Allosaccharopolyspora coralli: one gene and its partner. The protein of the gene in region 2 binds, or shares a complex with, the protein of the main gene of each other region. Links are inferred from orthologs where the notes say so. Each region holds a gene or a part of one and is shown on either strand. Other genes may lie near its edges.

Evidence for each region.
Region 1: the proteins of dnaB (region 2) and dnaG are in contact, whole or in part, in a crystal structure (PDB 2R6A), measured with the Geobacillus stearothermophilus proteins. The link is inferred for Allosaccharopolyspora coralli from one-to-one orthologs. Residues at the interface, in WP_033016901.1 of Geobacillus stearothermophilus: Ser13, Glu15, Ala16, Gln18, Glu91, Leu92, Asp94, Ala95, Val96, Pro97, Thr98, Ala99, Ala100, Asn101, Tyr104, Tyr105, Ile108; in WP_049624496.1 of Geobacillus stearothermophilus: Lys456, Leu457, Leu458, Pro459, Ala460, Asn463, Ala464, Leu467, Leu535, Leu536, Ile537, Ala538, Gln544, Glu545, Asp548, Tyr549, His552.

The regions. Positions count from the first base shown.
Region 1 is NZ_CP045929.1:1,441,487-1,451,919, reverse strand. The notes cover bases 4,393-7,290. They hold dnaG (DNA primase), read right to left. Parts: upstream 6,842-7,290; coding sequence 4,943-6,841; downstream 4,393-4,942. Other genes in these bases: GIY23_RS06900 (sigma-70 family RNA polymerase sigma factor), read left to right, coding at 6,919-7,290; GIY23_RS06910 (hypothetical protein), read right to left, coding at 4,407-4,946. Also shown: GIY23_RS06935 (IS5 family transposase), read right to left, coding at 309-1,085; GIY23_RS06930 (hypothetical protein), read right to left, coding at 1,408-1,614; GIY23_RS06925 (IS256 family transposase), read left to right, coding at 1,869-3,158; GIY23_RS06915 (trans-aconitate 2-methyltransferase), read right to left, coding at 3,596-4,360; more of GIY23_RS06900, read left to right, coding at 7,291-7,857; GIY23_RS06895 (carboxymuconolactone decarboxylase family protein), read right to left, coding at 8,049-8,615; GIY23_RS06890 (serpin family protein), read right to left, coding at 8,709-9,812; GIY23_RS06885 (hypothetical protein), read right to left, coding at 9,902-10,087; GIY23_RS06880 (deoxyguanosinetriphosphate triphosphohydrolase), read right to left, coding at 10,247-10,433. UniProt on the Escherichia coli protein: RNA polymerase that catalyzes the synthesis of short RNA molecules used as primers for DNA polymerase during DNA replication.
Region 2 is NZ_CP045929.1:4,757,343-4,767,712, forward strand. Bases 7,536-10,370 are described here. They hold dnaB (replicative DNA helicase), read right to left. Parts: upstream 9,730-10,370; coding sequence 8,341-9,729; downstream 7,536-8,340. Other genes in these bases: GIY23_RS22265 (OmpA family protein), read left to right, coding at 7,536-8,049; rplI (50S ribosomal protein L9), read right to left, coding at 10,335-10,370. Also shown: GIY23_RS22240 (VanW family protein), read left to right, coding at 1-1,669; GIY23_RS22245 (alpha/beta hydrolase family protein), read right to left, coding at 1,760-2,905; GIY23_RS22250 (acyl-CoA dehydrogenase), read right to left, coding at 3,084-4,922; GIY23_RS22255 (ATP-binding cassette domain-containing protein), read left to right, coding at 5,394-6,371; GIY23_RS22260 (ABC transporter permease), read left to right, coding at 6,368-7,168; more of GIY23_RS22265, read left to right, coding at 7,477-7,535. UniProt on the Escherichia coli protein: The main replicative DNA helicase, it participates in initiation and elongation during chromosome replication. Travels ahead of the DNA replisome, separating dsDNA into templates for DNA synthesis.

The DNA of each region.
Region 1 (10,433 bases), 3.3 Mb from region 2 along the record:
GCGACCGAAGTGGCGAGATGCCTGATTCGGGCGCTCGTGTCACTACCGTTCCCGTCGCCCAGGGTAGCGGCGCGACGTCCGAAAACGCTTTCGCGACCCGGCCGAAGCAGTGAGTCGATCCCGATTCGGGAGAGCAGGCACCGCCGGTCTCTTCTGCACCTTCGATTCGCATATCCGCTGGAGACGTTCCTCACGTCGCAGCACGGCGAAGCACCAAGCGACGGCGCACAACCGCTCGAACCGCAGTCCGCGCGAGCCACAGTCCGGATCACCGCCCCAGTTCCCAGGTGACCTCTTAGAGCCTGTTCCTAATCTTGGGTGAGGCGTTTGCTGGTGGTGTGGATCATGGCCCAGCGGACGATGGCTTCGTGGTGTTGGGGTAGGCGTTCGTAGTCGCGTACGCAGCGGCGGTGCTGGTTGATCCAGGCGAGGCTGCGTTCGACGACCCATCTGCGGTGTAGGACGACGAAGCCGACTTGGCCTGCGAGTTTGGCGACGATGTCGATGCTGATCCCGAACAGGGTTCTGGCCCAGTCGATCAGGGTGCCGGTGTAGCCGGAGTCGGCCCACAGGTGCCGCACGCTCGGGCAGAGGTAACGCAGCCGTGTGAGGAGGTGCCGGGCGGCGACGCGGTCTTGGACGCCGGCGCCGGTGACCAGCACGCAGATCAGCAGGCCAGCGGTATCCACAGCGATGTGGCGTTTACGGCCGTTGATCTTCTTTCCCGCGTCGAACCCGCGGGTACCGGCACCGACGGTCTCGGCGGCTTTGACCGAGGCCGAGTCGATGATGCCCGCGCTCGGAGCGGCGTGACGACCTTCGGTCAGCCGTGCTCGGTCTCGCAGAGCGTCAAGCAGGTCCTGGGTGGCTTCCTGCCGTTCCCAGTCGGCGAAGTGGTTGTACACAGTGGACCACGGCGGGAAATCCGCTGGCAGGGCGCGCCATTTGATCCCGTTGTCGACCACGTACAGAATCGCGTCGACGATCTCGCGGCGGCAGTGCTTGGCCCGGCGGCCACCCCGACCGGCCAGCCACCCCGGCGTCGGCAGTAACGGCTCGATCACAGCCCACTGAGCATCGGTCATATCCGACGGGTAGCGCTGCGACCTACACGAAGGACGGTGCGTGGTAGCCAACAGGCAACACTCACGACCCCGCACGCCAGGTATCGACAGGCTCAGGCACGATGGCACCCGGGACTCCTCGGTAGAGCGACTGATTAGACACCACTCGATCTACCAGGAGTCCCTCTCCTTCCCCGCAGCGCCCCATCAGCCCAAGATCAGTTCAGGAACAGGCTCTTACACACGCACGAACGGCTACGGGGCGACACTCCGGAGAGCGCCGCCCCGTAGCCGCAGAACCCGAGCAAAGCCCTCACGGGTTGCAGTCAGGAGACCACAGCTGTCAGAAGAGGAGGGCGCCCACCGGGAACGAGCCCGTCAACAAGCCGATGATCGCCACCGTCAGGAGCAGCGCACCGATGGCGGCTGTCGTCAGGAGCGAGAGCAGGACGAGATACACCAGTGCTTTGAGCGGCTTCGGCAGCCGTTCGACGGTCGACCAATCCGGCAGCGCGACGTGCGTTTCCTTGCCAATACCCGGTGCAGACATTGTCCTCACTCCCCTGATCTCTCTACCCCGACAATCGACACCACCGCTCGCGGGGAACTCGCGGTGACGGTCCCTTCATTCTTCACACACGAGGTGCGGTCCGTTCGGCGGGACGACCGGGACGGAAAGCCTCACTCAGCTGAGCAATGCTTGGGACCTGTGGATCGGCTGGGAGGGGGCGTACCTTCCCAGTGATCGAGTGAAGGTTCTCAAGCATGACCGGCGTTGCAGCGCTGGTCGGGAAGGTACGACCCATGCTTAGCGTAGTCCCTGATCCCACTTCTGGTAATGATGGCTCGACACAGGGCTCGTCGCCCTCGTCGTTGCTGGATGAGATTGCTCGTGAGGGTGCTCGGCGGATGTTGGCTGAGGCTCTGCAGGCCGAGGTGGATGCCTATATCTCCCAGCACTCCGGAGAGCGTGACGAGCACGGTCACCGGCTGGTGGTGCGCAACGGCTCGCACCAACCGCGTGAGGTGCTGACCAGCTCCGGTGCTGTCGAGGTCACCGCCCCGCGGGTCAATGACAAGCGCATCGACCCCGACACTGGCGAGCGCAAGCGGTTCTCCTCGGCGATCCTGCCGCCGTGGGCCCGCAAGTCACCCAAGATCACCGAGGTGTTGCCGCTGCTGTACCTGCACGGCCTCTCGTCCGGGGATTTCGTGCCCGCGCTGGGACAGTTCCTCGGCTCGACCAAGGGCCTGTCGTCGACGGTGATCACGAAGCTCACCGAGCAGTGGAAGGCCGAACAACGAGCCTTCGCCGCACGCGATCTGTCCGCAGTGGACTACGTGTATGTGTGGGCCGACGGCATTCACGTCAACATCCGCCTCGACGAGCACAAACTCTGCCTGCTGGTGCTCATCGGTGTCCGCGCCGACGGCCGCAAGGAACTCATCACGCTGGCCGATGGCTACCGCGAGTCCACCGAGTCCTGGGCCGATGTGCTGCGCGATTGCGCCCGCCGCGGCATGCGCGCCCCGACCCTGGCCATCGGCGACGGGGCCCTCGGGTTCTGGGGCGCACTGCGCGAGGTCTTCCCGACCACGGCCGAGCAGCGGTGCTGGTTCCACAAGACCGGCAACGTGCTGGCCGCCCTGCCGAAATCCGCCCAACCCGGCGCGAAAAAGGCCCTGGCCGAGATCTGGAACGCCGAGGACAAACACCACGCGCGTGAGGCCGTGACCGCCTTCGAGACCACCTACGGCGCGAAGTTTCCCAAGGCCGTCGCCAAGCTCACCGACGACCTCGACGAGCTACTCGCGTTCTTCGACTACCCGGCCGAACACTGGCAACACCTGCGCACCACCAACCCGATCGAGTCGACCTTCGCGACCGTGCGGCATCGAACGAAGGTCACCAAGGGACCCGGCTCGCGGGCTGCCGGGCTGGCCATGGCATTCAAGCTCATCGAATCCGCCCAAACCCGCTGGCGCGCGATCAACGCACCCCACCTCGTGGCCCTCGTCCGCGCCGGCGCCCGCTTCACAGCCGGCCAACTCATCGAACGCCCCGACGACCACGCCCCACCCTCAGCAGCCTAAACAAACTTCATCCACAGGTATTGACAATTGCTCCACTCAGCTCCCGGATGGGCCGCTGACGTGCGAAGACAGTCGCGCCGGACGGTTCGAGACGCACGAGCTGCATCGGCGATCGCAGCAGGATCGTTACGGCACTCGAACCGAACCGACATCTTCTTCACTCGGACCGGCTACCCGGCGCGAGAATCCCCAGAAAAGCGAAAGTACTAAAATCGAATACGGAGCGAGTTCCAGATTCTGAACCCGCTCCGTTGGCTCCTCCGACTGGACTCGAACCAGTAACCCTTCGGTTAACAGCCGAATGCTCTGCCATTGAGCTACGGAGGAATGTTGTCATCGGACTGTGCTCGCTCCGACAGTGACCACTGTAGCGCATGCTCGCCATCCGGTTCACATGCCCCCTGCGCCTGTAAGGAGTCGCAGGTCACAGCCGTGACTCAGTCCGGACGCCGAGCGAGGACGAACGTGCGGGCGAACGGGAACCACGTCCGGCCGTCCGGTCGGGCCGGGTACGCCGAGCGCAGCCTCGGGGCGAGGGTGGCCTGAAAACGGTCCCACTCGACGTCGGAGAAGACGGCCCGTACCGGCCGCAGTGCCGTGCCGCTCATCCAGTTCAGGACCGGATCCGGCCCGTCGAGCAGATGGAGATACGTCGTGCGCCACGCGTCCACCTCGCAACCCTCGTCGAGCAGGGCGTCGGCGTACTCGTCGACGGACGCGACCGGTGAGCACTCGCGCAACGCGGCCGCGACCTGCTCCGGCCACGGGGATTCCGTGGCCAGCTCGTAGGCGAGAGTGTGCGACGGAGCGTCGAAGTTGTCCGGCACCTGCAACGCGAACCATGCCCCGGCGGGCAGGCTGCGCATCCACTTCCGCAGCAGCTCCACGTGGTCGGGCACCCACTGCAGGACCGCGTTGCAGAGCACGACGTCGGTGTCCGGTTGCGGCATCCAGTCGCGCACGTCCTGGACTCGCGCGTCCACCCCGCGCTCGCGGGCCGCGGCGACCATCTCCTCCGACGAGTCGCTCGCCTCGATCGTCGCCCGCGGCCACCGCCGCGACAGCAGTTCGGTCAGGTTTCCGGCGCCGCACCCCAGATCCACCGCACGCCGGACCTCGCTCGCGCCCACTCGTGCCAGCAGGTCTTGCGCCGGTCGGCTCCGATGGTCACTGAACGCCAGATACCGTTCCGCATCCCACACGAGACCGCCTCCTCAAAAACAGTACGGCCGTACTGTATCAGCGCGATCAGTCCGGGCGCTTCGCTCGGCGAAGCTGGCTCGCGATCGAGGCGGCGAAGGCGCGCAACGCCTCGCGGTCAGTCCCCGGATCGGCGCGCACCTGAAGCACGATTCCGTCGCGGCCGGGGACCTTGCGCTGCACGAACCACGCGCCCCCTCCCGCGAGTTCGCGGTGATGCGAGGACTTGATCGAGGACGTCACCCGTTCCTGCACGCTCTGCGGGAACTTCCCCGGGGAGCTCAGCGAGAACCGCCGCGCCGCGCGGTCGGCCAGCAACACCGCACCCTCCGCCTCGTCGACCTCGTCCGCCTCGATCACCACGAACGACCCCGCGTTCCAGGTCGCCTTGCTCACCAGATGCCAGCCCACCCGGCGGTGCCCACCGGACTCCGGAAGCCACAGGCCGTGGTTCGTGGCGACCAGCGAGCCCGCGTCCGACTCGCCCGCCGCCAACACGAGCTCCTGGTCGTCGAGAGCGCCGGTGAAATCCCCGGGCAGCGCGGCCATCCCGGTCAACCGTGCCACCACACGCCGCACGAGGTTCATTCCAGACCCGCCATCGCCTGCTCGGTCAACGCCTTGCGGTACTGCTCCAGGGCCACCAGGTCACCGAACAACGCGTGGTACTCGTCCGCGTCCTCCAACGGCGACAAGCGCTGCACCCGGGACTTGATGTCGGCGATCTGCCGCGCGACCAGGTTCTCCTGCAACCGCGCTATGATCCCGCTTACGTAGCGGTGATCCTCCTCGTACTTCGTGTCCAGCGTCTCCACGGCCAACTGAGTCACGAGGCTGCGCCCCACCTGGTCCTCGCAGCTTCGCGAGACCGCCTCGAGCAGGTTCGAACCCGCCAGACCCGAAGTCGTCCCGCCTGCCGCCAGTATCGACCGGTGCACGCCGACGTACGCAGGCTCGGTGAACGCCTCCTCCGGTAGCGAGTCGTACAGCGGGCCTGCCAGGGCGGGCGCTTGCAATGCCGCCTTGAGGACCTCCCGCTGAGACCAGCGCGGATCGTGCCGGGGCGGACGCGCAGGCAACTCGACCTCGACCCCGAGCGATTCCTGATTCGGGGAGGTGCGCGACTGCCTGCGTCGCTTCGACGGCGTCCCCGCTCCCGCCGACTCGCGCACCCGGCGAACCACCTGGTTCTCGTCGTTCCAGCCCGCCCACCAGGCCAGTTTCGCCGCGTAGCCGTCACGTTTCGCCGGATCCTTGATCTGCGCCACCAGCGGCACCGTGCGCTGCAGCGCCGCCACCCGGCCGTCGACCGAGTCGAGGTCGTAGTCCTTGAGCAGGCTGCGCATCGCGAACTCGAACAGCGGGCGCCGCCGTGCCACCAGGTCCCGCACCGCCGAGTCGCCCTTCTCCTGGCGCAGCTCGCACGGGTCGAGGCCGTCCGGCGTGATCGCGACGTAGGTCTGGGTCGCGAACTGCTGCTCGCCGTCGAACGCCTTGAGTGCCGCCTTCTGCCCGGCCTCGTCACCGTCGAAGGTGAAGATGACCTCGCCGCGGAAGGCGTCGTCGTCCATCATCAGCCGGCGCAACACCGCGATGTGGTCGTCGCCGAACGCGGTTCCGCACGAGGCGATCGCCGTCGGCACTCCCGCGAGGTGCATCGCCATCACGTCGGTGTAGCCCTCGACCACCACCGCTTGCCGACGCTTCGCGATCTCCTTCTTCGCCCGGTCGATGCCGAACAGGACCTGCGACTTGTTGAACAGCGGCGTCGCCGAAGTGTTGACGTACTTGGCCTCGATCGGATCGTCGTCGAAGACCCGGCGCGCACCGAAACCGATCACGTCGCCGGCGAGGTCCTTCAACGGCCACAACAGCCGCCGGTGGAAACGGTCGATCGGACCTCGGCGGCCCTCCTTCGACAAGCCGCACTTGATCAACTCGTCGAGCTCGAAACCCTTGCGCACCAAGATGGTCGTGAGGGTGTCCCAGCCCGCGGGCGCGAAACCGCACCCGAAGGACACGGCCGCGTCCTCGCCGAAACCGCGCGAGGCCAAGAACTCGCGGGCCTGCAACGCCTCCGGAGACCGCAGCTGCTCCTGATAGAACTCGGCGGCGACCCGATGCGCCTCCACCATCCGGGCACGGGAGCCGCGATCCCGCTTCGGGCTGGGCGTGCCGCCCTCGTACTGCAGCTGGACGCCGACCCGGTCCGCGAGTCGTTCCACGGACTCCACGAAGCCCAGGTGTTCGGTCTTCATCAGGAACGCGATGACGTCGCCGCCCTCGCCGCACCCGAAGCAATGGAACGTGCCGTGGCTGGGACGCACGTTGAACGACGGTGTCTTCTCGTCGTGGAACGGGCACAGACCCTTCAACGCGCCGCCACCCGCGCGGCGCAACGCCACGTACTCGCCGACGACATCGTCGATCCGGTTGCGTTCCCGCACCTGCGCGATGTCGCTTTCCCGGATCAGCCCTGCCACGGCGCACAGTCTAGGCGTCGCGCCAGGCACCCGAACGAACCCGTACCCGGACTACGACGATGGTGCACAATCGGTTCGTGTCCAGTGACCGGTTCGTGTCCAGTGACGACGCGCTCGCCGCCGACTTCGACTCCCATCGCGGACACCTCATCGGTATCGCCTACCGGCTGACCGGACGCCTCCAGGACGCGGAGGACGCCGTCCAGGAAGCGTGGCTGCGACTGGCCGCACTCGACGCCGACGCCCGTGGCAGGATCCGCGACCTCGCGGCGTGGCTGACCACCGTCGTCGGCCGGATCTGCCTCGACCGGATGCGCTCCGCTGCGCATCGGCGCGAACAGTACGTCGGGCCGTGGTTGCCAGAGCCGCTCGTCACCCCCGCCGACGGGACCCCGGACCCGCTCGACGAGGTCGTTCAGCGCGACGACGTGCGGATGGCCGCCGTGCGAGTGTTGCACGAACTCACTCCGGACCAACGGCTCGCGTTCGTCCTGCACGACGGCTTCGACGTGCCGTTCGACGAGATCGCCGACGTCCTCGGCGTCACGGTCGCCGCCGCCCGCCAGCACGCCTCGCGCGGGCGCAAGCGGATCGGCGACGAGCCACCGGCCAGGACGGAGTTGCCGGAGCAGCAGCGCCTGCTGGAGGAGTTCCTCGCCGCGATCGGATCCGGCGATCTCGGCTCCCTCACCGAGATTCTGCATCCCGAGGTGACGCTCTACGGTGACAGCGGCGGCAAGGCGCGGACGGCTCGGCGTCCCATCGTCGGCGTGGACAAGGTCGGTCGGTTCATCCTGGGCATCATCGACATGTACGGCACCGAGAGGACGCTCGACGCGGCGCGACCGGCGTTGGTCAACGGCGATGTCGGCTTCGTGCTGCCCGCACCATCCTCCGACCTCGACCGCAGCGGCAAGATCCATCCTCGCGTGTTCACCGCATCGGTCCGGGAGGGCCGGATCACCGAGATCTTCGACGTCGTCAATCCCGACAAGCTCACCCACGTCACCCTCTGATCGAGGTGAACGGCACCCTCGCCTCGTCACGTGAGGCGAAAGTGCCGTTCACCTCACAAGGCCACTGGCGCGAACGGCACCCTCGCCTCGTCACGTGGGGCGAAAGTGCCGTTCACCTCACAAGGCCACTGGCGCGAACGGCACTTTCGCCTCGTCTGGTGGGGCGAAAGTGCCGTTCACCTCGTTGGCGGTCAGGGCGTCGGGACGCGGCAGGCCTCGCCGGAGGTGAAGCCCTGGTCGGTGATGCCGAGGGCGTGGTTGAAGCGTGTCCGTGAGTTCTCCAGCCCGATCATGTACGTCAGCTCCACCATCGCCTTGTGCCCGAGCCGTCTGTCGAGTTCGGCCACCTGCTCGTCGGTGACCCGCATCGGCTGTTCGGTCATCGCGTCGGCATAGGCGATCACGAGACGGTCCAGCTCGGAGAAGGACGGCGAGGTCTCGTAGTCGTCGATGTGCCGTAGTCGTTCGATGTCGAGACCCTGGTTGCGCTGCAACATCGTGCCGAAGTCGACACACCACGAACAGCCGATCCTCGTCGACACCCGGTAGACGGCGAGCTCCCGAACGCTGGCCGGCAGTGCGCGAGCCGCGACGTGGACAGCCGCCTCCGAGACCGACATCCCGAGCAGCAGCCCCGTGTGGTGTGCGGTCACGCCGGCCGGTTCGAGGACGGCTCCGTACTGGCGTTTGATCGCCTTGTAGAAGAGTCGGGTGAACCACCCTGCCTGCCGGGTGGTCAACTCAGGAATGCGTGGCATGAGTGCGCTCCGTCGTCCGCGGCCCGCCGGTTGCGGGCTCTCGAACACCTGACGGGCCGGCCCGGCCGAATGTGACAGCGGCACGAGCGGACTTCAGCTCGGGTCGACGACCCGCGCCACGAAGTACAGCGCCCCGGTGTCGCGGTGGCGCACCAGGAACAGGAACGGCCGGTCGATCCGGACCGTGCGCGGCTCGGTCGTGTCGACCGAGGTCAGCCGCATCATCACCGCGGTGGCCGCGGCACCCTCGAGACCGGCTTCGTCGATGCGCAGCACCGACTGGTGCATCACCGACGACACCTTCAACGGCTCACTGGTCAACGGGGTGAAGTCCGCGGCCGGGGTGAACATCCGCTCGACACCCAGGGTGCTCAGCGACCGTTCGAGTTCGGCTTCGCCCGTCGCCTCGAACTTCGGCAGCCACAGGTCCAGCTTGCGCGGCGACCGTGCCGCGAGGAGCTGTTCGAGTCGCCGCGGCGTGAGCTGCGGTTCGGCGGTGGTCAGGTCGTCGTCGGGCAGCAGGACGACGGCCTCGACACCGCCGGCGGCCGGCACCGTCGCGATCTGCCAACCGTCCTGGTGCGCGTAGCCGCTGCGCCGCTCGGCGCGCATCGTCGGCACCTCACGACGGCCGCTCGGGGAGTCGAACGGTTGCGGACCGGTGTTGTCCTCGGTGAACGCCTCGGCCCACGAGACCTTGAGGTACAGGGCGTTGACCAGGGCCGCCACCGTCTCGGCATCGACGGTGCCCTCGGGCAGCAGCTCCGGGATCAGGTGGCGAGTCGTCTCGGCGACGTCGGCGTTGATCGTCCGGCGAGCGCGGTCCGGGTCGGCTCGGAACGGTGCGTGCCGCACGACGTTGCCCGGCCAGTCGGCGAGCGTCTTCAGGTACGACTCCTCGACAGGCAGGTCCTCGTGCGTCCACAGGGTGTTCGCCACTGCCAGCTCGGGCCCGTCGTCCCGCTCGGAGTGACCGAGCCTCGCGGCGCCGTCGAGGGTCTCGAGCAGGCCCGCGAGGTCGTCGTCCTCGCGGAGTCGCAGTGCGGCGGCGAGCTCACGCCGGGTGTCACCACCGGCAGCGGCCGCCGCGAGACCGAGCGCGCTCGCCACGGAGTACGGCGACCAGCAGAAGCCACGGTCGCCCGCAGGCGCCAGAGCGTGATGCAGGGACAGGCTGAAGTGCAGGTGTTCGCTCACGGTCGCGCTCCCGGTGGAGTTCTCGCTCTCGGTCGCCCGGAGGATCCAGGCCCGGTACCGAGTCTGCCAGCCCGGTGGCGCGAAGACGATCAGCGCAGCGATTCCTCGACGTCCGAAAGACCCATGAGCCGCAGCTCCTGGGCGATGTACTCGGCGGCGCGCTGCGCTTCGGGGTCGCGCCAGCGCAGGTCGTTCACCCAGTCCGCGAGGTTGTCGGTGTTCACGTAGGGCTCGCCACTGGCGACGAGTTTCTGGATGTAGTGCCTGTTCGGCATCGGGGGTCTCCAACGCGGCACGGGGTCGTCGGGGGTTCGGCCGCTTGTCGCGGAGTGGGCCCGCGCCGGTCGGGGTTCCAGCCCGGGCTGCACTCTGAGTAAACATTGTGCCTGATCCACTGGTGATTTTGACCCCCGAACAGGTCACACTCACTCGGTTCAGGTACGCATGGTTACTTTGTGTCGGTGCCAAGCGACGGCCTGTGCGTCGGTCAGCGATGCGATCTGATCCACCACGACGCGCAATCGCTCCGCGTCGGATCCCCCGCGCCCCCACGCGAGCAGGAACACCGGATCCAGCGACTCGGGAGCACCGTCAAGGACCGCCTCGACCAGCTCCGCCACG
Region 2 (10,370 bases):
GCTGGTGCTGGCCTACGTGCTCGACATGGCGCTGAGCAGCGGCACCGTGCCGCGCGGCACCATGGTCGCCGACGTCGCGATCGGTGGCATGGACCACGCCGCCGCCGAGTCGACGTTGCGCAAGGAGATCGGCCCGGAGCTCGGCGAGCCGGTCGTGCTCCGCGCCGGGGACGCGCAGACCACGATCGACCCCGAACCGGCCGGACTCACGATGGACTGGCAGGCGACGCTGGACCACGTCGGCTCGCAGCCGTGGAACCCGATCACCCGGGTGAGCTCGTTCTTCACCACCACCCAGGTCGCTCCGGTCACCAACGGCGACCGCAGCCAGGTGACGGCCGCGCTGGAACAGGCCACCGACGAGCTGAACCGGGAACCGAGGGAAGGCACCGTCCGCTTCGAGGGCGCCACCCCGATCGCGGTCAACCCCTCCAACGGCCGGACCGTCGACGTCGCGGCCGCGACCGACGCCGTGATCGCCGACTGGGGCGGCGGCGACCCGGTGGACGTGCCGTTCTCCGAGCAGCCGGTCTCGACCACGCAGGAGGGTGTGGCCAGGGCGGTCGCCGAGGTCGCCGAGCCCGCCGTGTCCGCGCCGGTCACGGTCCGCGGCGAAGGCACCGACGCGACGCTGCAGCCGGAGGACATCGCCGCGTCGCTACGGTTCGAGCCGGACGGCAACGGTGGTCTGAAGGCAAGCGTCGACAACGAATCGGTCGTCGAGGCCGTCGAACCCCAGTTGCGGGACACGATCCGGCCGGGCAAGAACGCCGAGATCACCGTGCAGGGCGGGGCGCCGACCGTCGTGCCCTCGGTCAACGGGCGCGGCATCGAATGGGACAAGAGCCTGGACTCGTTGCTCGACGTCTACAAGCAGCCCGGCGACCGCTCGGTGCAGGCGCAGTACCGCGACGAGCCCGCGCAGTTCACCACCGAGCAGGCCAACGGCCTCGGCATCAAGGAAGTCGTCAGCGAGTTCCAGACCGGTGGTTTCGAACAGGCCTCGGGCGTCAACATCCGCCGCACCGCCGAGCAGGTCAACGGCGCGATCATCAAGCCCGGCGAGACGTTCAGCCTCAACGGCCACACCGGGCCGCGCGGCACGGCCCAGGGCTACGTCGAGTCCGGGATCATCCAGGACGGACGTCCGCAGAAGGCCGTCGGCGGCGGTATCTCGCAGTTCGCGACGACGCTGTACAACGCCTCGTACTTCGCGGGCATGCAGGACGTCGAGCACAAGGAGCACAGCTACTACATCGACCGCTACCCCGAGGGCCGGGAAGCGACGGTGTTCCAGAGCCCCAGCGGCAAGAGCATCATCGACGTCAAGTTCAAGAACACCTCGGAGAACGGCGTCATGATCACCACGGAGTGGACGCCGTCGTCGATCACCGTGAAGTTCTGGAGCACGAAGACCTACGACGTCAGCTCGGAGACCGGGCCGCGCACCAACCCGACACCCCCGGAACGCACCGTCGTACCGCCGGGTGAGCCGTGCAGCCCGAGTACCGGCGAGCCCGGGTTCACGGTGACCGACACGCGCACCATCAAGAACGTGAACACCGGCAACGTGAACCGGGAGTCTCCGACGAAGACGGTGTACGACCCGCACCCGATCGTCGACTGCCCGCCGCCTCCGCCGGCCGGCGCACCACCGCCGCCCGGCTGAGCCACCGACACCGGTGGCGGGCCGCCACGGCACATCCCCGTCCACGCCGCCGACCCCCAGTTGCGGCGGCGTGGAGGGGACTCCCGGGTCTCAGCGGCCCGGCAGTTCGGGGCGGTCCACGTGCCAGAACAGGAGCTCCGGGCGTTCCGGCGTCTCCTTCTCCAGCAGTGGGTGATCCTCGCCGCGCAGGTGAGTCCCGACGAACGCGGTCACGACCTCGTTGCCGAGCTCGGCACCACGCGCGCCCGGGAGTGGGTTCGGACGGGGCAGCTCGGCCTGGTCGCGGAGCATGGTCAGGTCGGTCATGGTGCTGTGCCCGGCACCGTTGAGCGTCGTCCAGCGCTTCCAGCCGGTGAGCTGCTCCCACGTCTCGTCCCAGGTCGGGTCGATCCCGTGCGGGGCGTGCGCACCGGAGCCGAGCAGCAGGAACGGGCGGTCGAGCGGCGCCTCGAGCGGGTCGTAGACCGTGCCGTCGAGGTTCACACCCGCATCGATCCGCTCGTCGCGCGACATCGCCTCGGATGCGGCGGCCCCTCCGATGGAGTGGCCGACCATCGCCACCCGCTCCTCGTCGATCAACGCGGCCTCGTGCTCCGCGAGACGGTCCAGCACGAACGACGTGTCCCGCGCACGCACACCGGGCACCCGCGGGACGTTGGCCATGTCGTCGCACGCGACGCACTCGGTGACTCGCCCATCCGGGAACTCCGTACCCGCCGACTCGTAGTTGTGGCCGATCAGCGCGACCGCGTAGCCGTGACTCGCGAGCGCCTCGGCCATACCCGACAACGCAGCACGCGGATGGGAGAAGCCCGGCGAGAGCACCACCAGCGGAAGCCCCTGACCACTCGGCAGTGCTTGGGCGTCGGGGTGCGCGTTCGTCCGTACGGTGCTGAGCACGTCCTTCGGCAGGTCTTCCGGCAACGGCGCCTGTTCGCCCTGCAGTTCCAGGAACAGGCGCGATTCCTCGGGAGTCATGTACTGCTTGGTGTCCCCGTCCGGTTCGCCTGCCGCCGGATACCACAGGTCGACCATCAGCTCGCGCCGCGCCGACGACACCCACGGGTCCTGCCCGGACTCGTCGACGAGGTGCAGGGTGCGGACACCGACCTCGTGGTCACCGGTCGGCTCCGGCAGGGCGAGCGACTCGGGCGGCGCGGCAATCGCGGCGAGCGGTTGAACGGCGAGCAGCAACGCACCCGCCACGGCACCCACGAGGCGCGTGGATGTCATCATCGGTGTCTCCCGGAGTAGTCGATCAGTGTCGTCTCCGAGTCTGTGCCCGACACAGGCCCGCCTGAGTCAGGTACCTCCCCGGAACGAACCCCGAGAGCCCACCATGACCATGGTCAGGGACCACGACACGCGAAGACGCCCCCGGAGATCCGGAGGCGTCTTCGTGCGGGGTCGCCGATCAGAAGACCGACTCGTCCAGCTCCATCAGCGAGTTGTCGGCCGCTTCGACGATGCCGCGACGGGCCGTGAGCTCGGGCAGCACGTTCTTCGTGAAGAACCGCGTGGCCGCGAGCTTGCCCTGGTAGAACGGCTGGTCCTTCGCCGAGGCACCCGCGTCCAGCTGCTGCAGCGCGACCTCGGCCTGCCGCAGCAGCAGCCAGCCGATGACCAGGTCCCCGACGCTGAGCAGCAGCGTCACGGCGTGCTGGCCGACCTTGTAGACGTTGGTCAGCTCTTCCTGCGCGGAGGTCAGGTGGCCGAACACCGCGCCCAGCATCGCCTGGGTGTCCTCCAGCGCGGTCGCCAGCAGCGCGCGCTCCTCCTTCAGCCGGTCGTCGCCGGACTCCAACGAGTTCTGGATCTCCGCGGCGACGTGCCCGAGGGCCTGGCCGTTGTTGCGGACGATCTTGCGGAAGAAGAAGTCCTGGCCCTGGATCGCGGTGGTGCCCTCGTACAGGCTGTCGATCTTGGCGTCCCGGATGTACTGCTCGATCGGGTAGTCCTGCAGGTAGCCGGACCCGCCGAGTGTCTGCAGCGAGTGCGTGAGCATCTCGTAGGCGCGCTCGGAGCCCACACCCTTGACGATCGGCAGCAGCAGGTCGTTGACCGCCTCCGGCAGCGACACGTCCTCGCCGGCGGCCTTGCCCTGCGCGATCTGGTCCTGGTACGTCGCGGTGTAGAGGTAGACCGCGCGCAGGCCCTCGGCGTAGGCCTTCTGCAGCATGAGGATGCGGCGCACGTCCGGGTGGTTCGTGATCGTCACGCGCGGCGCGGTCTTGTCGGCGGTCCTGGTCAGGTCCGCGCTCTGCACCCGCTCCTTGGCGTACTCGAGCGCGTTGAGGTAGCCGGTCGAGAGGGTGGCGATGGCCTTCGTGCCGACCATCATCCGCGCGTACTCGATGACCTGGAACATCTGGGCGATGCCGTCGTGGACGTCGCCGAGCAGCCAACCCTTGGCCGGGACGTCGTGCTGCCCGAAGGTCAGCTCACAGGTCGCCGAGGCGTTCAGGCCCATCTTGTGCTCGACGTTGGTGACATAGGCGCCGTTGCGCTCGCCGGGGGCGCCGTTCTCGGAGTCGAAGTGGAACTTGGGCACGAGGAACAGCGACAGGCCCTTCGTGCCGGGCTTGCTCTCGATGCCTTCGCCCTCGGGACGCGCCAGCACCAGGTGCATGATGTTCTCGGTCATGTCCTGGTCGGCGGAGGTGATGAACCGCTTCACGCCGTCGAGGTGCCAGGAGCCGTCGGCCTGCTGCACGGCCTTGGTGCGGCCCGCGCCGACGTCGGAGCCCGCGTCCGGCTCGGTCAGCACCATGGTGGCGCCCCAGCCGCGCTCGATCATGTGCTCGGCCCAGCGCTTCTGCTCCTCGGTGCCGTTGTTCCAGAGGATCGTCGCGAAGTTGGGGCCCGCCATGTACATGTAGACCGCCGGGTTCGCACCGAGGATCAGCTCCGCGGCGGCCCACACCAGGGTCGAGGGGATGCCGAAGCCGCCCAGCTCCTCGGGCAGGCTCAACCGGCCCCACCCGGCGTCCATGATCGTGTTGTACGACTTCTTGAAGGACTCGGGCAGCGTGACCGAGTGCGTCTTCGGGTCGAAGGAGGCCGGGGTGCGGTCGCCTTCCTCGAAGGAGTCCGCGAGCGGTCCGGTGGCGAGGGTGTTGAGCTCGGCGAGGATGCCGCGGGCGGTGTCCTCGTCGGCCTGCTCGAAGATGCCGGTTCCGAGTCGCTCCTGCACACCGAAGACCTCGAAGAGGTTGAACTCCAGGTCACGGATGTTGCTCTTGTAGTGGCCCATGCGCGTGGCTCCCTTGGCGCTGCTGTTCGGGGCCGGGCCCTGCTCCTCGGACACCGTTGCCCTTACTCGTCGGTAACAACACCATATTACTTGACGGTAACCGTGCCAAGTCCGAGTGGCGTAGCGAACTCGCCGGGCGCGTGAGCGTGCATTTGGGAACTGGCTTTTGTGCCCGTAGGGCACGCCTCGCAAGTGACCAGCCGCAGCAGGGTGAGGGGCTCCGGCGTCCCAGTTCGTGCGTCGCAAGGCAGGGGTTCTCGCCGCGTACAACCGGGTACTCAAGAGGACCCCAACGCCGCGAGGCACGAACTGGCGGGCGCCACCGGACCACCCAACCCAGTTCCACAATGCCCTCTGAGCGGCGTGAACACCGCGACCACGAGCCGGGGACGAAAACCCGGCGACGTTGTCGGTACGGCGGCCTACAGTGGCGAGGGCTGGGGCAACGACTACGACAGGCCGGGGGACTCGATGGCGTCGGCGACGACCGTGCGCACCGAAGCACTCGTGAAGAACTACGGCAGCACCCGAGCACTCGACGGTGTCGACCTGGAGATCACCGCAGGTCACGTCCTCGGGCTCCTCGGGCCGAACGGCGCGGGCAAGACCACCACCGTGCGGATCCTCACCACGCTGCTCACCGCCGACTCCGGAAGCGCCGTCGTCGCAGGCCACGACGTCCGCACCGAACCCGACGCCGTCCGCCGCAACATCGGGCTCTCCGGCCAGTACGCCGCCGTCGACGAGAACCTCACCGGCCGCGAGAACCTCTACATGGTCGGCCGTCTGTACGGCATGAGCCGCACCGACTCCACCGCCCGCGCGAGACAGCTGCTCGACCGGTTCAACCTCACCGACGCCGCCGACCGCACGGCCAAGACCTACTCCGGCGGTATGCGCAGGCGCCTCGACCTCGCGGGCGCACTCGTCGCCGCACCGCCGGTCGTGGTCCTCGACGAGCCCACCACCGGCCTCGACCCCCGCGGACGCCTCGACACCTGGTCGGTGATCGGCGAACTCGTCTCCGACGGCACCACCGTGCTGCTGACCACCCAGTACCTCGAGGAGGCCGACCAGCTCGCCGACACCATCGCGGTCATCGACCACGGGCGGGTCATCGCCCGCGGCACCTCCGAGGAACTCAAGACCCGCGTCGGCGGCGAACGGCTCGAACTCGTCGCCGAGGACGAGCGCGACCTGGCCGTCATCGCCCGCGTCCTCGCCGAGGTCGGCTCCGGCGAACCCACTGTCGAGGACTCACTGCGCCGCGCCCAGGTCTCCGTCGACATCGGCAAGAAAGCCCTCATCGAAGCCCTCCGCCGACTCGACGCCGAACACGTCACCGTGCACGACGTCGCACTGCACCGACCGACACTCGACGACGCGTTCCTCAGCCTCACCGGCCGTCCGAGCGCCGAGAGCACCGACGAAGAGGAATCCCCCGCATGACCACCCTCACCGCCAGCTTTCGCGACTCCGGTGTCGTCGCGTGGCGCAACCTGATCAACATCAGGCGCAACCCGGACTGGCTGCTGTCCGGGACGGTGCAGCCGATCATGTTCGTGCTGCTGTTCGCCTACGTCTTCGGCGGCAGCCTCGGCGGCGGGCCGTACCGCGAGTTCCTCATCGCGGGCATCTTCACCCAGACCGTCGCGTTCAACAGCGCGTTCACCGTCATCGGCCTGGCCAACGACCTGCAGAAAGGAATCGTCGATCGGTTCCGCTCGCTGCCGATGTCCCGGCTGGCGGTCCTGCTCGGCAGGACGACCTCGGACCTGGCGGTCAGCGTGCTCACGATCGTGATCATGACGGTGTGCGGGCTGCTCGTCGGCTGGCGCATCCGAGGCAGCTGGACCGACGCCATCGTGGCCTACTTCCTGCTGCTGCTCTTCGCGTTCACCATGTCGTGGGTGGGAGCGTTCATCGGGCTGATCTCCACCAGCGTCGAGATGGCCCAGAGCGCGGGCCTGCTGTGGCTGTTCCCGGTCACGTTCATCTCGTCGGCCTTCGTCCCCACCCACAACATGCCGACCGCGCTGCGCGTGTTCGCGGAATGGAACCCGATCACGGTCATCGGGGACGCGGTCAGGGAACTGTTCGGGAACCCGATCCGGGTGGGCACGCCGCTGCCGACGGGATGGCAGGCCGAGAACCCGATTCTGTACTCGATCCTCGCGTGCGCGGTGATTCTGGCGATCTTCGTACCGCTCGCCGTGAACCGCTACCGCCGCGTCGCCAGCCACTGAGCGGGTGCGCGGATTGATCTGCGTGGGCGGTGCCGTGGCGGAACCTCATCTCGCGGCTGGCTGCGGGATCGCCGACCTCAGGTAGCGCGCCTCCATCGCGTCGACGCACTGTGCCGGACCGCAGCCCCCATCCGCGCGGCCCCTCAGCACCCTGTCATCGGATGGATGACATCTCCGCTCGATCGGATGACGAGGGGATCTGTCGCGCTGCGAAGCTGCCTCCTTCGTGGGACGACTGCTGCGGAGCTCGGCGCGTGGCCCCGTGCCGACGCCCGAACCACCCGGCATTACGAACTGTGGAGGTCGTCATGGACCGAAGTGTCAAGTACGTCGGCTCGGCGATCGCCTTCGCGGCAGCACTTCTGGTGGGCGGCTGCACCGGCGGAGGCGGCGAAGGTCAACCCGGCCAGGGCGAACCCGGCCAGCAACAGGGCCAGGGCCAGCAGGGACAGGGACAACCGGGACAGGGCCAGCCCGGACAGGGCCAACAGGGCCAGGGTGGCGATCAGGCTTCGCTGGACGCTGCGGCGAAGGCCGAGATGGAAGGCCAGCTCGCGCAGCTCATGCAGCAGAGCCCGATCACCTTCGAGCCGGACACCGCGACGCTCACCCCCCAGGGCGAGCAGACCGTTGCGCAGGTGGCGGAGATGATCACGAACTCGCCCGGTGAACTGCGGTTCGAGGTCACCGGTTTCACCGCGCCCGAGCAGCCCAGCGCCACGGACGTGAACCAACTCGCGCAGGAACGCGCGCAGACCGTGGTGGACCAGCTGGCGGGGGCCGGAGTGCCCGCCGAGCGCCTCCAAGCCACCGGCGGCGGTCCCTCACAGCCCATGGGCGACCCGACCCAGGAACGCCGCGCCGAGATCAGGATCCTCTGACTCCACGCACCGTGAAGCCCTGGGCACCGCGACGGTGTCCAGGGCTTCGCCTGTACCGCGACGCGCCCCACCAAGAGCAACCGCTGTAGATGCGCCCTCGGTGGCATGTCGCCTCACCGAGGGTGTCTCGGTGTCAAGAGTAGGTTCATGAGCATGGACAACGAGGGACCGAGCGGGATATTCGTCTCGCTGCGCTGGCTGCGGACCCGTGCGCCGTCAAGTCCCGGCCCGACGACTGGCACTCCCATGCCGGGGCGCACAACATCGTCACGGTTCTGCGCGGAGCCGCGTCTACTCGGGGGCCATGTCGACGAAGCGGCTGTAGTGCAGCTGGTGCGCGACGGTGATCGTGGAGGTCGGTCCGGCACGATGCTTGGCCAGGATCAGGTCCGCCTCACCCATGCGCGGGTCGTCACGTTCGAACGCGTCCGGCCGGTGAACCAAGATCACCATGTCGGCATCCTGCTCCAGCGAGCCCGACTCGCGAAGGTCGGCCAGCATGGGGCGTTTGTCCGTTCGCTGTTCCGGACCGCGGTTGAGCTGTGAGATCGCCACGACCGGGACCTCGAGCTCCTTGGCGAGCAGCTTGAGCGCGCGGGAGAACTCGGAGACCTCCTGCTGCCGCGACTCGACCCGCTTACCCGAGGTCATCAGCTGCAGGTAGTCGACCACGATGAGCTGGATGTCGTTGCGCTGCTTGAGCCTGCGGGCCTTCGCGCGGATCTCCATCATCGTCAGGTTCGGCGAGTCGTCCACGAACACCGGCGCCTCGCTGATCTCACTCATCCGGCGAGCCAGGCGCGTCCAGTCGTCGTCGGTCATCTTCCCGCCGCGCATGTCCCCGAGCCGGATGCGCGCTTCCGCGGACAGCAGCCGCATCACGATCTCCGTACGGCCCATCTCCAGCGAGAAGATGACACTCGCCATGCCGTGGTTCACCGAGGCCGACCGGGCGAAATCCAGACCCAGCGTCGACTTGCCGACACCCGGCCGCGCCGCGACGATGATCATCTGCCCTGGGTGCAGGCCGTTCGTGACGGCGTCGAGGTCGGCGAAGCCGCTGGGGACGCCGAGCGACTGCCCGCCACGGGACGCGATGGCGTCGATCTCGTCCATCGTCGGCTGCAGCAGCTCGTCGAGCGGCGCGAAGTCCTCGCTGGTGCGGCGCTCGGTGACGTCGTAGATCGACGCTTGGGCGCGGTCCACGACCTCCTCGATCGCCGAGCCGTCCGAACCGTGGTATCCGAGCTGGACGATGCGGGTGCCCGCCTCGACCAGCCTGCGCAGCACCGCCTTCTCCGAGACGATCTCCGCGTAGTAGGAGGCGTTCGCGGCCGTCGGCACGGTCGCGATCAGCGTGTGCATGTACGGGGCGCCGCCGACGCGCTGCAGTTCCTGCCTGCGTTCCAACTCGGCGGAGACGGTGATCGCATCGGCCGGTTCACCCCGCCCGTACAGGTCGAGGACCACGTCGTAGATCGCCTGGTGTGCGGGCCGGTAGAAGTCCTGCGGGCTGAGTACCTCGACGACGTCGGCGATCGCGTCCTTGCTCAGCATCATCCCGCCGAGCACCGACTGCTCGGCGGCGACGTCCTGCGGCGGTTGCCGCTCGAAGGCACTCCCGCCGGAGAATCCGTTCTCGGGGGGTGCTTCGGCCCCTCGTTCGTCGGCCAGCGCCACCGGTACCTGTCACCTTCTGCGGACCAGGCTGCTCCGCCCGTCCGCCGCCTCGCTGCTGTCGGGTCGACTCCGTCGGTTCCACTGCTGTCGAGTTCGATCTGTGCCCGCCACCGTAATCCGCCGCCGACGGCCGACGGCCGAGGCGCACGGGCCGCCCGTGCAAGATCACCGACAGCGACACGGGTGTGTGCGCGGCGAAACTAGATCGCCCGTACGGAGCAGGCAAACCGAACTGTGGACACATTTGTGGACAGCTTGAGGACAGGCATGACCACCCTGGGGACAACCGTGGCCCGTGCGCGTGACGACCTGGGGACAACCTGGGGACAGGAAACCAAGATCAGCCGTTTCCCGCAGGTCAATCCCTGTGTACAAGCTGTGGAAAGAATTCGATGCGATCGCACGGCGTGTCGAACGCGACTGCCCACGCGGGCGTGTCGTTCGCGACCGCGCGCGCCCGGGAACGGTGATCGACACGAGCGCAGTCGAGTGATCGGGACCGCCGGACGGCCGTCACTCGAACAGCCGCACGTGCTCTCGGCGGTCGAGACGCGCGCACCCGCCGGGGCAAGTCCTGGCGACCTGTCCCCGGCGGGTGCCGGCACTCAGCCCTTGCTCGCGACCTCGACCGGGAAGGTCAC